DNA from 2 places in the Rummeliibacillus sp. JY-2-4R genome. Region 1 is predicted to be linked to the other one. Evidence: predicted binding sites of a transcription regulator. Region 1 holds the regulator's gene; the other holds the start of a gene.
What was found. The regulator LexA, encoded in region 1, represses DNA repair genes until DNA is damaged. The targets are predictions, from matches to a motif close to CGAACATATGTTCG.
Positions count from the first base shown of each region.

Region 1 (8,018 bases):
ATACAAATATAAATCATAGTATATACATTTCAATGGTGATATGATAAGCCTTAGTATTAAGCATTTTTTTATGAAAGGGTATGAAGTTCTATGCCTGAGATGGAAAAAAAAACGAAAATCAAGCAGTCTAAATATCAAATTATTGCTGCCGATATTGCCTCTAAAATTGTTGAAAATAAATACCGAATTGGCGAAAGAATATATGCCAGATCTTCTTTAGCAAGTCAATATGGTGTGTCTTCGGAAACGGCACGTCGCGCAATTGCAGTGCTGCATGATTTAGAAATTGTAGAAACTTCAAAAGGTTCGGGCGTTATTATAAAATCATACGAGAACGCTGCGAAATTTGTCCATCAGCTACAAGATGTACAATCAGTAAAAGAAGTTCAACGTGAAATGGTTGATAGCATTTCTCAACAGAAGAAAGAACTCGAAAAGTTGGAAACTTTAACAAAGGAATTAGTAAGTCGTACTGACCGTTTCCATTCACTTAATCCGTTCGTTCCATTTCAAGTAACCGTTACAGGGGAATGTGCTTATTTAGGAAAGACCATTCAAGATTTGAATTTTTGGCAAAATACAACAGCAACAATTGTTGGTATTAAAAGAGGGCAGGAAATCTTATTATCACCAGGTCCTTATGCTTCGTTGCATGAATATGATGTGATCTATTTTATCGGAAATGAACAATGTGTTGACACAGTTCAAAATTTCCTTTTTTCAAAAGATTAAATAAACACAATTTAAAATACGGGTATCTAGGTAATCTAAAAAATTTTAGATTACCTTTTTTGTGGGAAATTTTATTTATTTAAATCATAAGAAGTACTCAAATTCTTTGCTGAAAAAAGCAAAAAATCTAGAAATATGATTACTCGGCTATTTAGTTTGTAATTGGTGGCTATTTGACTAAAGTAACAACCTGATGATAACATTAAGTTGTTACTTTGTGTTGAAGCGGTTAAATGCTGATAAATAGAAAATCTTTTTTTAGGGGAGATATATTTGGAAAAACTTAAAATTGATCACGTAAGTAAAGTTTTTGGTAAGCGCACAAATCAGGCGCTAGACTTGGTTAAACAAGGAATTACAAAAAATGAAATCTTGAACAAAACAGGAGCAACTGTTGGTGTATATGATGCTAGTTTTTCTGTAAATGAAGGTGAGATCTTCGTTATTATGGGGTTATCTGGTAGCGGGAAATCAACACTTGTTCGATTATTAAACAGATTAATAGAACCTACAAACGGTAATATTTTTATAGATGGAGAGAATATCTCGAAAATGAATAAAGAACAGTTGCGGAAAGTACGTAGAGAGAAAATCAATATGGTCTTTCAAAACTTCGGTTTATTCCCTCATCAAACAATACTACAAAATACTGAATACGGTTTAGAAGTTCGTGGAGTATCAAAAGAAGAACGTAGAGAAAAAGCAGAGCAAGCTTTAGAAAATGCAAGATTACTAGATTTCAAAGATCAATATCCAAATCAATTGTCTGGTGGTATGCAGCAACGTGTAGGATTAGCAAGAGCGCTTGCGAATAATCCGGATATTTTATTAATGGACGAAGCATTTTCAGCACTCGATCCACTTATTCGAAAGGGCATGCAAGATGAGCTATTGGATTTACAATCTACGATGAAAAAAACAATCATATTTATCACACATGATCTGAATGAAGCACTAAGAATTGGAGACAGAATCGCTATTATGAAGGATGGTCAAATTATTCAAATTGGAACAGGTGAAGAGATATTAACAAATCCAGCAAATGATTATGTTCGTAACTTCGTAGAAGATGTAGATCGCTCGAAGGTTCTAACAGCAGAAAATATTATGATACGTCCAATTACGGTCAATGTTGAACAAGACGGACCAAAGGTTGCGCTTGCCAGAATGCGCCAAGAGGAAGTAAGTATGCTTGTTGCTCTTGACCGCAGTCGGAAAATTAAAGGTTATATAACAGCTGATGATGCATTAGAATCTGCTAAACGTGGAGATAAAAGTATTAAGGAAATTGTTCATTCAGATATTGTGACTGTTGAACACGATACTCTTATCCAAGATGTTTTTAATGTGATCTATGACGCTCCAACACCAGTTGCTGTCATAAAAAACAGCAAACTTATTGGTATTTTAATCAAGGGAGTTGTTATTGAAGCATTAGCAAAAGATAGTGAGGGGGTATTAGTACATGAGTAATTTTCTAGATCAATTTTCAAAAATACCCGTTGCAAAATGGACACAAAACGCAATGGACTTTTTGACAGATCATTTTGCTGGTATGTTTGACACCATACAAGCAATAGGCCAAATAACGATGAATTCTATTACGGATTTCTTGATGATTATACCACCTATTCTTTTAATAATAATTGTAATGTTACTAGCATTTTTTGCTTCAGGAAAGAAAATAGGATTAGCAATCTTCTCGATGATTGGTTTGTTATTTATCTACAACCAAAACCTATGGGAAGAGTTGATGAATACAATTACACTAGTATTATTTGCGAGTATTATATCAATAATAATAGGTATTCCTATTGGGATATTAATGTCGAAAACTAGATTTGTAGAGAGTATCATGAAACCCATCTTAGACTTTATGCAAACGATGCCTGGTTTCGTCTATTTAATACCAGCTGTTGCCTTTTTTGGCATAGGAGTTGTACCAGGAGTATTTGCTTCTATTATCTTCGCAATTCCACCGACAATACGATTTACAAATCTCGGTATAAAACAAGTATCAAAAGAGTTAATCGAAGCATCTGAATCATTCGGTAGTACTTCTTTCCAGAAATTATTTAAAGTTGAACTTCCTCTAGCAAAATCCACTATTATGGCGGGAATAAACCAAACAGTAATGTTAGCACTTTCTATGGTCGTTATTGCTTCTATGATTGGTGCTCCAGGATTAGGTCGCAAAGTATTGTCAGCTTTACAACGTGCTCAAGTCGGAAATGGTTTTGTTGCGGGTTTATCTTTAGTAATCTTTGCAATAATAATTGACCGATTATCACAAAGCTTTAATAAGAAGAAATACGAACAAAAAGGATGATTGGATGAAACTAAGCAAAAAGATGAAAGCCATTAGTTTAGCTGCATGCATTGGATTAAGTACGATACTTGCAAGCTGTGATTTAAATTCTGTAAAGAGCAAACAAATTAACTTAGCTTATGTAGAATGGGATACTGAAGTAGCATCTACAAATGTTATTGGAAAAGTATTAGAAAATATGGGATATGATGTCCAACTTACTCCACTAGATAACGCAATTATGTGGGAAGCTGTATCAAAAGGTGAAGCAGATGCAATGGTAGGAGGTTGGTTACCAAATACCCATGCTGCACAATATAAAAAGTATAAAAATGATTTAGATGATTTAGGTCCGAATTTAAAAGGGGCAAAAATAGGCTTGGTTGTCCCAAAATATATGAAGGAAAATTCGATAGAAGATTTGAAAATGCAGGCAAATAGTACAATTACGGGTATTGAGCCAGGAGCCGGTGTTGTTGCCACAGCTGAAAAAGCTTTGAAAAGTTATGATAATTTAACCTCATGGAATGTAAAAACTGCATCCTCAGGAGCCATGACTATTGAGCTTGGTAAAGCGATTAAAAATAAAAAAGATATCGTGATTACAGGATGGTCACCCCACTGGATGTTCCAAAAATATGATTTAAAATATTTAAAAGACCCCAAAGGTGTTTTTGGTAAAGAAGAAAGTATTCACACTTTTGCACGTAAATCGCTGAAAGAAGACAAACCAGACGCTTATAAAGTTTTAGATAGATTTAACTGGTCCACTAAGGATATAGAAGAAACGATGCTAAAAATTTCAGAAGGTGAAGACCCTGAAGATGTGGCAGAAGAATGGATTAAAAAGAATCCAGAAAAGGTTGCAAGCTGGACAAAAGGGATAGATGAGAAATAATGATTAATATGAAACAAAGAGTCCTAAAGTCATTTGAAAATATGAAATTTAAATAGTGAGTAATAGAAAAAAGCATCCAATTCTAATCTATTAATAGAATAGAATTGGATGCTTTTTCATATAGTAGATTATTGAACATTACGATATAGTCCTACTACTTTACCAAGTATAGATACATTGTCTACAATAATTGGTTCCATAGAAGAGTTTTCTGGTTGAAGACGGAAATAACCATCTTCTTTGTAAAAACGCTTTACAGTTGCTTCGTTTTCTTCTGTCATTGCTACAACAATATCACCATTATTGGCTGTTGCTTGTTGTTTTACAATTACGTAATCACCATCCAAAATACCAGCTTCTATCATAGATTCACCCATGATTTCAAGCATAAAGATATGGTCGTCGGAAGTGCCGTAAAAGTCTGGAATCGGAAAATATTCTTCGATATTTTCAATGGCCGTAATTGGTAAACCAGCAGTAACCTTTCCTACTAATGGTACATGCATGACGCCTTGTTTTGAAATATTATCTTGGTCCAAAATTTCTATGGCACGAGGTTTTGTTGGATCGCGTCGAATAAGGCCTTTGCTTTCGAGTCTGTTTAAATGTCCGTGGACAGTAGAACTTGAAGCTAGACCGACAGCTTCCCCAATTTCTCGGACAGAAGGTGGGTACCCTTTCGTGCGAACTTCTTCTTTAATAAATTCTAGTATATCTTCTTGTCTTTTCGATACTTTTTTCAATCCAATCACCTCTTATCTTGAGTCTCTTCTAAAATTGTTAAATTTAGTATAACATTTGCGAACAAACAATGCAAACATAAGTTCGAAAAAGCAGTTGACAAAAACAAACGTTCGATTTATATTAGGAACATACATTCCGAACAAACATTCGATGAAAGGATGACTTACATGAATTGGGTTAAAAAAAATCAAAACACAACACTACTTTTTGCAATCATTATCATTGGCATGATTATACTATTCGTATCAAATAGAGATGTCACTAATTATACAAAAATTGAAATAGAACAAGGAGATACGCTTTGGACATTATCCGACGAATATAAAGGTGATCTTACAAATGATGAATGGGTTCGTCTAGTGAAAAATGAGAACAATATGATTGACGATAAAATAATAGCTGGTCATACTTTAAGTATTCCTGAATATAACAATACAATTTCAAATGATAAGGGAATAGAAGTGGCGAGTGAAGAAAATGGTAGATAAAAAAGCGGTTCTGTATTGTCGGGTAAGTACAGAAAAGGAAACTCAAGATACATCATTGGAGAGGCAAGAGTTAGAGCTAAGAGAATTTGCTTCAGCTAAAGAATATGAAGTGGCTGAAGTTTTCACTGATCGACATAGTGGCTATGATATTGATCGTGAAGGATTATTAGACTTACTAGAATATATAAAGGATTATCAAATTCATGCTTTATTTGTTCAAGATGAAACACGCTTGGGTCGGGGAAATGGACGCATGGCTGTACTACATTTGTTACAAAAAATGAATGTTGATATATTTACATTAAGTAATTCTGGTAATATGCGACTTAATGAAATGGATACGATGTTACTTGAAATTTTAGCTCTTGTAGAAGAATACCAACGTAAATTACATAATGCCAAAATAAGGCGGGGCATGAAGCGTGCTGTCGAAAATGGCTATAGACCTGAAAATAACTTAAAAGATAGAGGAAATCCTGAAGGAAGAGAAAGAATAGATGTTCCAATTGATCAAATTGTTAGCCTTAGACAAAATGGTATGACATTTGAAGAAATAACGGCTACATTAAAAGGATTAGGCTTTCAAATCAGCAAAGCAACGATTCATAGACGTTATAAAGAATATGAATTGGAAAGTAAATAGTGAATTTTAAAGCGGGAACTTATAATATATCTAAATTTCATAATTATTAATGCGAAAACTGCTGCAACTCTATTCATTAGGTGCAGCAGTTTTTAGTTTATTAAGAAATAAAATACTTTCTTCGTATAGAATATATATTCCATTTTTTAATTCTTCTAAAGATGCATAAGCATAAGAGAGACGAATATGATGAGAATCATAAGAGTTATAGATATAACCTGGATTGATTAACACTTTTCTCTGAAGTAGTTTGAGGAAAAATTCCTTGGTTACAATAGGCTCATTAAATCTAAACCAAATATAAAAGCCGCCTTTAGGTTTCTCCCATGTGGCCAAAGATTCAAACAACTCATTAAGAATCGTATCAAGAAGTGTAGCACGAAACTTCAATTGTTCTCTTAAAAAAGTTAAATGATTTTCATATAAATCAGAATTTAGCCAATGCGTAACAATTTCTTGAGAAAAAGCACTTGTCCCGTAATCCATTTGCATTTTAATATCTGCTAATCTCTTAATCACAGGTGTTGGACCGACTATCCAACCAACGCGTAATCCAGGACTAAGAGTCTTTGAAACACTTCCGATATATAGAACTTGACCAGATGTATCAAGTGATTTGATAGATGGAGAAACTAATTTTGAGTCAAATAGTAATTCGAAGTAAACGTCATCTTCAATTATTGGAATTCGAAGTTCAATACATAAGTTATAGAGATTTTGTTTTTCTTCTAATGACCAAACACTTCCGGTAGGATTGTTTAATGTAGGAATCGTGTAATAAATAGATTGTCGATTTCTTTTCATTTTCTGTAATGATTCTTTAAACATTTCCTCTTGAGAAACGGATTTTAATTGCATACCAAAAGATTGAAAAGGATGAATTGAATTTAAATAGGAACTGGGCTCTTGGAATACAATTGAGCCAGGTTCAAATAATCCCAATGATATTAACTGAAGCGCCTGCAGTGCACCAGAAACAATCAAAATGTTTTCCGGTGTAGTAGTAATCTTTCGTTTGCTTAAATAGTTACATAAAGCTTGACGCAATTTTTCACTACCTTGTGGGGAAGAATAGCCAATATCTTTTCCTTCAAATGAAAGATTTTGAAGGGATTTTTGTAATTTAGTAGTTGGCAACAAAGACGGAGAAAGCTCTCCAGTCCCTAAGCGGATTACAGTATTGTCTTGTTCATATTCATTGATCATTTGAATAGTATGATCATTTGGCTTATGAATGCTTGCTTCGATGTAGCTTTGCCAATTAGGTTGATTGTTTTTCGATAATAAATTCCAAGAGTTATTGGCAACAAATACACCTGAACCTATTCTAGACTCCAATATACCATCAGCTTTTAATTCATCTAAAGCGAGTTTTATTGTACTTCGATTTACTTCAAGCAAAAAAGCAAGTTGTCGCTGTGTTGGAAGTTTTGTGCCAACCACCCAATCTCCTGATTTAATCTGTTCTGTAATCCATTGTATAATTTGATGATGTAAACTTTTTGGAATAGTACGGCTCGGCTTCCACATGCTCAAATGACTCCTTTCTTAAAATTGGATGGGTAGATAGCCAACCAATTGGGCCTTTTCTTATATTTATATCATAGTACGATAATTATAGAAGGAGGAGGACATGGACGCTTATATTCATGGATTTATTTTAGCACTTGGTTTGATTTTACCGTTAGGTGTACAAAATGTTTTTGTTTTTTCTCAAGGAGGCACGCAACCAAATATATTGAAAGCATTGCCAGCGAGTTTAACTGCAGCTATATCAGATACTCTATTAATTGTTTTAGCGGTGTTCGGAGTTTCAATGATTGTTTTCCAATATGAATGGGTTCGAATCTTTCTGCTAATTGGAGGAATACTTTTTTTACTATATATGGGGAAAGTAATATGGAGCTCAAGCTCTTTAAATGTCGAAAAAGAACAGGCATTACCTATTAAAAAGCAGATTCTCTTTGCGCTATCTGTATCTTTATTAAATCCACATGCGTTATTGGATACAGTCGGCGTAATTGGTACAAGCGCATTAAAATATAGTGGAGAGGATCAATTATTTTTTACTTTGGCGTGTATTAGTGTTTCATGGTTATGGTTTGTAGGTTTAATGATTGTAGGGGCTCTTATGAAAAAGTTACAAATTTCGAAAACGATTTTTAACCTTTTCAATAAACTTTCTGCACTATTTATATGGGGAAC
Region 1 covers NZ_CM132623.1:1,102,567-1,110,584, forward strand. The annotation lists gene ACWV26_RS05115 (TrkA C-terminal domain-containing protein) at 91-732, shown strand; gene ACWV26_RS05120 (quaternary amine ABC transporter ATP-binding protein) at 1,006-2,205, shown strand; gene ACWV26_RS05125 (ABC transporter permease) at 2,198-3,061, shown strand; gene ACWV26_RS05130 (glycine betaine ABC transporter substrate-binding protein) at 3,066-3,938, shown strand; gene lexA (transcriptional repressor LexA) at 4,067-4,681, opposite strand; gene yneA (cell division suppressor protein YneA) at 4,850-5,170, shown strand; gene ACWV26_RS05145 (YneB family resolvase-like protein) at 5,160-5,813, shown strand; gene ACWV26_RS05150 (aminotransferase-like domain-containing protein) at 5,883-7,343, opposite strand; gene ACWV26_RS05155 (LysE/ArgO family amino acid transporter) at 7,447-8,018, shown strand, end outside.

Region 2 (8,018 bases), 780 kb from region 1:
CCAATCAAACAATCGAAGAGCAAAGAGAGGCTCTTCAAAAAATCATCACTTTATATAAACAGCCCTATGTACAGCACAACTATGCATCATTACTCGCTATTCTCGAAAACAATTATGATCAGGCAATAACCGAAGCAAAGAAAATCGCCAAGGAACCTTATCAAAGTTATATGATTGCCCATAGTGAGGCGTACTTCGGAAATTTTGAACAAGCACATGCTTTAATGCCAAACCTAACGGAGAAATGGATGTTGTCCTCAATTGAAAGTTTAATCTCCTTTAAAAAGCAGGATAAAATAAATTTTAAACATCATTCATCTGAAGCTATTAAACAAGCACGAGGCATTCAAAAGTATCTACTCGCTCATAGTTTTCATGAGTTGGGAGAAAAGATTAAGTGAATATCTTTTTTAGAGAGTTCTATCCTCTTTAGCCTGACTGTTTCCTCTCTTTTTGTTTACTTTTGCATATAAAAACACCTTGAACTTAGACTTTTGTATTGTCTATGTTCAAGGTGTTTTTCTCACTTAACTCTTATTTTTTTGTCATCCATTCAGGTTTACCAAAGCCTTTGAAGTCTGTATCGATTACTTTTTCGAATTCAGGTGATTCTACTACTGCTTTTAAATCTTTTGATAGTTGTGAGTTTTCATCTGCTTCACGAACTGCTACAACGTTACGGAATTGGTCAGGCATATTTTCTAGGAATACAGCATCTTCTAACTTCATGTTTGCTGCTAATGCGAAGTTTCCTGGTACACCTACTAAGTCAGCACTTTCCACTGCACGTGGTAAACCTGCTGCTTCGATTTCTTGGAATTTTAGATTTTTTGGATTTTCTTCAATATCTTTAGTTGATGCTTTTAATTGATCAATTTTACCATTAATTTTGATTAAGCCTTGTTCTTGTAAAGATTTTAAAGTACGTGCTGCATTTGATGGGTCATTGGCGATTGCTACTGTTGAGCCAGCTTTGATTTCGTCAACTGTTTTATATTTTTTAGAGAAGAAACCCATTGGTGCAGTTGGTACGATAATTAGGCCTTTAATTTTTGTACCATTTTCTTTATTGAAGTTTTCTAAGTACACTGAGTGTTGGAATAAGTTTGCATCAATATCGCCTGAATCTAATGCTTTGTTTGGTTGGATATAATCACTGAATTCTACTACATCTACTTTGTAGCCTTTTTTCTCAAGTTCAGGAACGATTGCTTTTTTTAACATATCACTGTATGGGCCTGCTGTTGCACCGATTTTAATGTTTTTTGTTTCTGTTGCTTTGTTTGTATCTTTTTTTGCGTTATCTCCGCCTCCACATGCAGCAAGAGCTGTTGCTACTACTAGCAAACAAATTGTTAGTAAAATTTTTTTCATTGTAAAACCCCCATTTTATATGTTCTTTAATTTATATAGAAAAAATCCTATAATAGCGATTTTCCATCTATCTTCCCTGTTGCGGGCGTGTTCCGCTTTTAACTCTATCTAGCTCCACACGCCAGCCCCTCGAGGGTGCACAGGATGTGTACCCGGTAGCCGTTGCGACACGACGTCGCGCCTTTAGGCTATCTTCCCTTACGGGCGTGTTCCGCTTTTATCTTTTATCTACTGCTTTTGCTATTGTATCGCCTGCTATTTGGATTACTTGGACGATGATGATTAGGATGACAACTGTTGCGATCATGATGGTGTTGTCGTATCGGTAATAACCGAAGCGGATGGCTAAGTCACCAATACCACCACCGCCAATAATGCCGGCCATCGCTGAGTATGCAACTAAACTAATAATTGTCATTGTAATCCCTTGAATAACGCCTGATTTCGCTTCAGGAAGTAGCACGTCTTTAATAATCATCCAACGAGTTGCACCAGCAGCAATTGAAGCTTCAATCACCCCTTTATCGATTTCACGTAGAGATGTTTCAACAAGTCTCGCGAAGAATGGGATGGATGCAACGGATAAAGAAACACTCGCTGCGATTGGTCCGATTGTGTCGCCTATTAGCCATTTCGTGAATGGGAATAGTGCTACTAATAGGATGATATATGGAATTGAACGAACAAGATTGACGATAAAACCAACTACTCCATTAACGAAACGATTTCCAAGTAATCCTGTTCTACTTGTTGAAAATAGTCCCTTACTTGTGATGAATAACAAGAGCCCCAGCGGTAAACCAATGATTAACGCAATCGCTAAGGCAATGCCCACCATTTCAATTGTTTGTCCAAACGCCTTCCAAATATCTGGTAGCATTTCAGTAAAATGACTTGGATCAAATAACATCGTTTAGCACCTCCACTGTTACGCCACGGCTTTCCATATAAGTAATCGAGCGATTAATATCTGCTACTTGGCCCTTTAACTCCATTAGGAAGATGCCAAGCGGTCTTTCTTGAATATATTCAATAGTGCCATGAAGGAAATTCCCTTGCACTTCAAACTGTTGAAGCATATCTGAAATAACTCCTTCACCTGCTACACTACCTTTGAATAGAATCTTCACAACTTGTCCTGTGACACTTTGCATAATCTCTTGTGGAATATCGAACGACACGACACTACTGATGAATTCTTTTGTTAATGGCTTTTGAGGCTCAGCGAAAATATCATAAACAGAACCTTCTTCTATTACTTTCCCATCCTGCATAATTGCCATTCTGTCGCAAATTTCTTTCACGACGTCCATTTCGTGTGTGATTAAAATTATCGTAATACCGAGTTCACGATTGATTTTTTTTAGTAATCGCAAAATCGAAGTGGTTGTTGTCGGATCAAGTGCTGATGTAGCTTCATCACATAATAATATAGATGGATTATTTGCTAATGCTCTTGCAATACCTACACGTTGTTTTTGACCGCCGCTTAGTTGTGCTGGAAATACGTCTTTTTTATCCGCTAGGCCAACCATTTCGAGAAGTTCCTTTACTCTTTTCTCTCGCTCTCCCTTTGGTATTTTTGCAGCTTTTAAAGCAAATTCAATATTTTCACCAACTGTTTTTTGGCTGATTAAGTAAAAGTGTTGAAAAATCATACCGATTTTCAGACGTGCTTGACGAAGCTTTTCTCCTTTTAACTTTGTTAAATCTTGTCCATTGATTAATATTCGCCCATCTGTTGGTTGTTCTAGTAGGTTAATACAGCGTAGTAGTGAACTTTTACCCGCTCCAGAATAACCTACTATTCCGAATATTTCTCCATCTCCAATAGTTAAAGAGACATGATCTACACCAGTTACTATTTTCTTTCTTGTTTTGTAAACCTTTGATACCTCTTGTATTTCCAGCATATACATCCCTCTAATCTTTGTTAAATTGCTTTTTAAAATCCTCTTATTCTATCGGAAAACTATCTATTTTTACTAAAAAAGATACATCTCTCAACTGAAAGATGTATCTTTATGATCGACGTTCATTTATCTTTCAGAAATAAATTCTGTAGGAATTAGCACCTTCCCTAGTGGGGGTTGCTGGACTTCATCGGGCCTATCCCTCAGTCACTCTTGATAAATTCCATTTGTTAAGTTGTAAGTTTATGATATTTATATTATTTACTTTTACGTCATTTGTCAATGAATTTTTAGAAAAAGTAAACTATTTTAAAATATTTTTCTCTTCTATATAAAAAATATATTCCCACTAATTTATACATTACAAGTATTGTTTGAAATGAGATTGCATGCTTCGTTTAGGAAACCGAGTCACTTCTTTTGTGTCTGCATCCCTTTGCTAACTTTTTCTAGCGGCACGATATCTCGGTGTCCTTAATCCTTGGATAGGTATTTAGTACACTAAAAATTGCTAATTGAAATTAAATTAAAAATATCATTAACTATTACTTCAACTTTTCCATGACTAGCCTTACTACTATTGAATATTGAATTGTGTCTTCTAATCAAATATTCGAACATGAAGGATTAATTCTGCTTCAATCCAGCTCGTTTGGCTTTTTATTATATTATACAGACATAGTTTTTTATCTTCGTTGTTGAGCGCTGTGATGATTCCTCTGTACTCAGTACTTGCCTGCTGATGCCAAACTTCTAGTAGTACTTCTTTCTGACCACAATATGCTTGCATGAGTTCTTCTCCTAATGCTTGCAATGTCCATTCGTCATATATCGGCTTCGCAATTTGCTTTGTCTCCTGTTGCCAGTTTCGCAGTCTTTGTACATGTTCTGGTAACATCATAGCCGTCCACTTAATATTCCCACGATCTCTTAACATATAGGATACCTCCTTTTGTAAGTTCCAATTACTTCTTATGACCTCCGAGCAATTGGGAGCGCTTCACTGCTGTTCCTGCATTTGTATACGATACTGCTCGCAACACCGCTGTTGAGCCATAATGTGTTCGGAGGTGATCCATTGCAGCACCAAGCTTACGGCGCTTCCAGCGGGATGTATCAAAAAAGCTGAGCTGCATAGAATGTTCTGATTCTAATTTTGTTATACTAACACTTATTTGGCGCACTGGGCGTTCATTGTACTGTTCGCTTAATATTTGCTGACAAACGTGATAAATAGCCATCGTATCATTGGTGGCTTCATCAATTGTATGTGAACGCTGAAAACCTCCTCCAAAGGCATTTTTACTATAAGCAATACCTAATGTGATTGTACGCCCTACTTTATAGGCTTCTCGTGCTCTTCTCGCCACATCTTCACACATTTCCAGGAGCACTGCGAGCACTTCCTTTTTAGTGTTATAATCGCGCATTAATATTTGGCTCTTACCATAACTAATTTGCCCTTCTACAAGTGGTGCTTCGCCTACCTTTGACAAATCAATTCCCCATGCATGATGATAAAGTTGATTGCCCATAATGCCGAATCTCTTTTCTAATGTCGCTAAATCAGCGTGAGCCAAATCTCCAACAGAGAAAATCCCCATATTGTTCAGCGTACGTTCTGTTCGATGTCCGATCCCCCACATCTTCGACAAAGGTGTAACAGGCCATAGCTTTCTTTCCACATCTTCAAAGTCCCATTTAGCGAAACCCGTTTTTTTTGCATCTAAATCAAGAGCAAGCTTTGCCAAAAGCATATTCGGTCCCATTCCTACAGTGCTTGGTATTTCAAATTGCCGATAAAGTTCTTCTTGGATTTTGTGTGCTGTTTCAACCGGATCTCCCCACAGTTTCTCTGTCCCTGTGAGATCAACAAAACTTTCATCAATGCTATATACATGAATTGCTTCCTTTGGTACATAGCTATGAAGTAGCTTTGTAATTTCGACGGACATGCGGACAAAGTATTCCATCTTTGGTTCAAACAAATGAATATCTGGATGCTTCGGTATTTCATAAACCCTTGTTCCTGTCTTCACTTGAAATCGTTTTTTCATAAGCGGAGAAGCAGCAAGAACAATACTACCTTTTTGCTGAAAATTCCCTACAACAGCGATGGCCTCTTTTAGTACATCCAAATGAGCCCAAGATGCCATACAACTAGCATAAAAGCATTTCATATCTACACACATAATCGACCTTCTCGGCATATTCTCATACATCTATAGCACCTCCAAAAAGAACATTTGTTCTTATTTTAAAATGAGATACATGAGATGACAAGTGGGAAGTAGTGTTTTTCCAACAATTGGCGATAACAGGAGATTATACAATCAGAGAAGTTATAATCGAATTTACATACATACATTAAAAATAAAAAAATCCTTTAGAATCAAAATGATTCTAAAGGATTTTTAAGTATGACCCCTACGAGATTCGAACTCGTGTTACCGCCGTGAAAGGGCGGTGTCTTAACCGCTTGACCAAGGGGCCAATATGGCTCCGAAGGCAGGACTCGAACCTGCGACCCTCTGATTAACAGTCAGATGCTGCTACCAACTGAGCTACTTCGGAATAATTAAATGGTGGGCCTAAATGGACTCGAACCATCGACCTCACGCTTATCAGGCGTGCGCTCTAACCAGCTGAGCTATAGGCCCATAAATGGAGCGGGTGAGGAGAATCGAACTCCCGACAACAGCTTGGAAGGCTGTGGTTTTACCACTAAACTACACCCGCATTATGGTGGGTCGGGACAGAATCGAACTGCCGACACTTAGAGCTTCAATCTAATGCTCTACCAACTGAGCTACCGACCCACAATAATATATTAAATCATTTATAGAATGGCGGTCCGGACGGGACTCGAACCCGCGACCTCCTGCGTGACAGGCAGGCATTCTAACCAGCTGAACTACCGGACCATTTGGTTGCGGGGACAGGATTTGAACCTGTGACCTTCGGGTTATGAGCCCGACGAGCTACCGAACTGCTCCACCCCGCGATAATATTATAAAGTTTAAATGGAGGAGGAAGAGGGATTCGAACCCCCGCGCGGTTTGACCCGCCTGTCGGTTTTCAAGACCGATCCCTTCAGCCAGACTTGGGTATTCCTCCAGAGTTTATGGCGGCCGAGGGGATCGAACCCCCGACCTTACGGGTATGAACCGTACGCTCTAGCCAGCTGAGCTAGGCCGCCATAATATAATTTAAATATAAAATTGGTGGAGCCTAGCGGGATCGAACCGCTGACCTCCTGCGTGCAAGGCAGGCGCTCTCCCAGCTGAGCTAAGGCCCCAAAGATCTTAAATATTATGAAATAATCGGGAAGACAGGATTCGAACCTGCGACCCCTTGGTCCCAAACCAAGTGCTCTACCAAGCTGAGCTACTTCCCGGATATGGTGCGCCCAGCAGAAGTCGAATCCACAACCTTCTGATCCGTAGTCAGACGCTCTATCCAGTTGAGCTATGGGCGCATATTATACAATAGTCATTGTACATATGTTAAATAAAAATGGTGCCGAGGACCGGAATCGAACCGGTACGGTAGTCACCTACCGCAGGATTTTAAGTCCTGTGCGTCTGCCAGTTCCGCCACCCCGGCATATTTGGAGCGGAAGACGGGGTTCGAACCCGCGACCCCCACCTTGGCAAGGTGATGTTCTACCACTGAACTACTTCCGCATATGCTTTACGTTTTTTTAAATCTGGCAATTATATAGTTTTAAAATAAATGGTGCGGGTGAAGGGAGTCGAACCCCCACGCCTTGCGGCGCTAGATCCTAAGTCTAGTGCGTCTGCCAATTCCGCCACACCCGCTAATATTTTATTAAAATGATGAGTCATGCAGGATTCGAACCAGCGACCCTCTGATTAAAAGTCAGATGCTCTACCAACTGAGCTAATGACTCATTTTAAAATAGAATATGGTGCCGGCGAAAGGAGTCGAACCCTCGACCTACTGATTACAAGTCAGTTGCTCTACCAACTGAGCTACACCGGCAAATTAAAATATGGTGGAGGATGACGGGATCGAACCGCCGACCCCCTGCTTGTAAGGCAGGTGCTCTCCCAGCTGAGCTAATCCTCCATATGTACAGCCTAGCAACGTCCTACTCTCGCAGGGGGACAGCCCCCAACTACCATTGGCGCTAAAGAGCTTAACTTCTGTGTTCGGCATGGGAACAGGTGTGACCTCTTTGCCATCATTACTAGACTATTTATAAAGAAAGAATTGTTCTTTCAAAACTGGATAAACTTTCATTGAAGTTCTTAAAATAACGTTTGGTTAAGTCCTCGATCTATTAGTATTCGTCAGCTCCATGTGTCACCACACTTCCACCTCGAACCTATCTACCTTGTCGTCTTCAAGGGATCTTACTTACTTGCGTAATGGGAAATCTCATCTTGAGGGGGGCTTCATGCTTAGATGCTTTCAGCACTTATCCCGTCCACACATAGCTACCCAGCGATGCTCTTGGCAGAACAACTGGTACACCAGCGGTGTGTCCATCCCGGTCCTCTCGTACTAAGGACAGCTCCTCTCAAATTTCCTACGCCCACGACGGATAGGGACCGAACTGTCTCACGACGTTCTGAACCCAGCTCGCGTACCGCTTTAATGGGCGAACAGCCCAACCCTTGGGACCGACTACAGCCCCAGGATGCGATGAGCCGACATCGAGGTGCCAAACCTCCCCGTCGATGTGGACTCTTGGGGGAGATAAGC
Region 2 covers NZ_CM132623.1:325,500-333,517, reverse strand. The annotation lists gene ACWV26_RS01660 (hypothetical protein) at 1-401, shown strand, start outside; gene ACWV26_RS01655 (MetQ/NlpA family ABC transporter substrate-binding protein) at 535-1,374, opposite strand; gene ACWV26_RS01650 (methionine ABC transporter permease) at 1,592-2,284, opposite strand; gene ACWV26_RS01645 (methionine ABC transporter ATP-binding protein) at 2,274-3,287, opposite strand; SAM riboswitch class I at 3,411-3,510, opposite strand; gene ACWV26_RS01640 (YolD-like family protein) at 3,889-4,224, opposite strand; gene ACWV26_RS01635 (Y-family DNA polymerase) at 4,253-5,509, opposite strand; tRNA gene ACWV26_RS01630 (tRNA-Glu) at 5,709-5,780, opposite strand; tRNA gene ACWV26_RS01625 (tRNA-Asn) at 5,785-5,861, opposite strand; tRNA gene ACWV26_RS01620 (tRNA-Ile) at 5,871-5,947, opposite strand; tRNA gene ACWV26_RS01615 (tRNA-Gly) at 5,953-6,026, opposite strand; tRNA gene ACWV26_RS01610 (tRNA-Phe) at 6,031-6,106, opposite strand; tRNA gene ACWV26_RS01605 (tRNA-Asp) at 6,135-6,211, opposite strand; tRNA gene ACWV26_RS01600 (tRNA-Met) at 6,215-6,291, opposite strand; tRNA gene ACWV26_RS01595 (tRNA-Ser) at 6,312-6,404, opposite strand; tRNA gene ACWV26_RS01590 (tRNA-Met) at 6,413-6,486, opposite strand; tRNA gene ACWV26_RS01585 (tRNA-Ala) at 6,510-6,585, opposite strand; tRNA gene ACWV26_RS01580 (tRNA-Pro) at 6,611-6,684, opposite strand; tRNA gene ACWV26_RS01575 (tRNA-Arg) at 6,689-6,765, opposite strand; tRNA gene ACWV26_RS01570 (tRNA-Leu) at 6,805-6,893, opposite strand; tRNA gene ACWV26_RS01565 (tRNA-Gly) at 6,899-6,973, opposite strand; tRNA gene ACWV26_RS01560 (tRNA-Leu) at 7,024-7,108, opposite strand; tRNA gene ACWV26_RS01555 (tRNA-Lys) at 7,128-7,200, opposite strand; tRNA gene ACWV26_RS01550 (tRNA-Thr) at 7,217-7,292, opposite strand; tRNA gene ACWV26_RS01545 (tRNA-Val) at 7,304-7,379, opposite strand; rRNA gene rrf (5S ribosomal RNA) at 7,389-7,505, opposite strand; rRNA gene ACWV26_RS01535 (23S ribosomal RNA) at 7,574-8,018, opposite strand, start outside.
Region 2: the regulator LexA is predicted to act here: its motif matches at 5,527-5,540, upstream of ACWV26_RS01635 (Y-family DNA polymerase).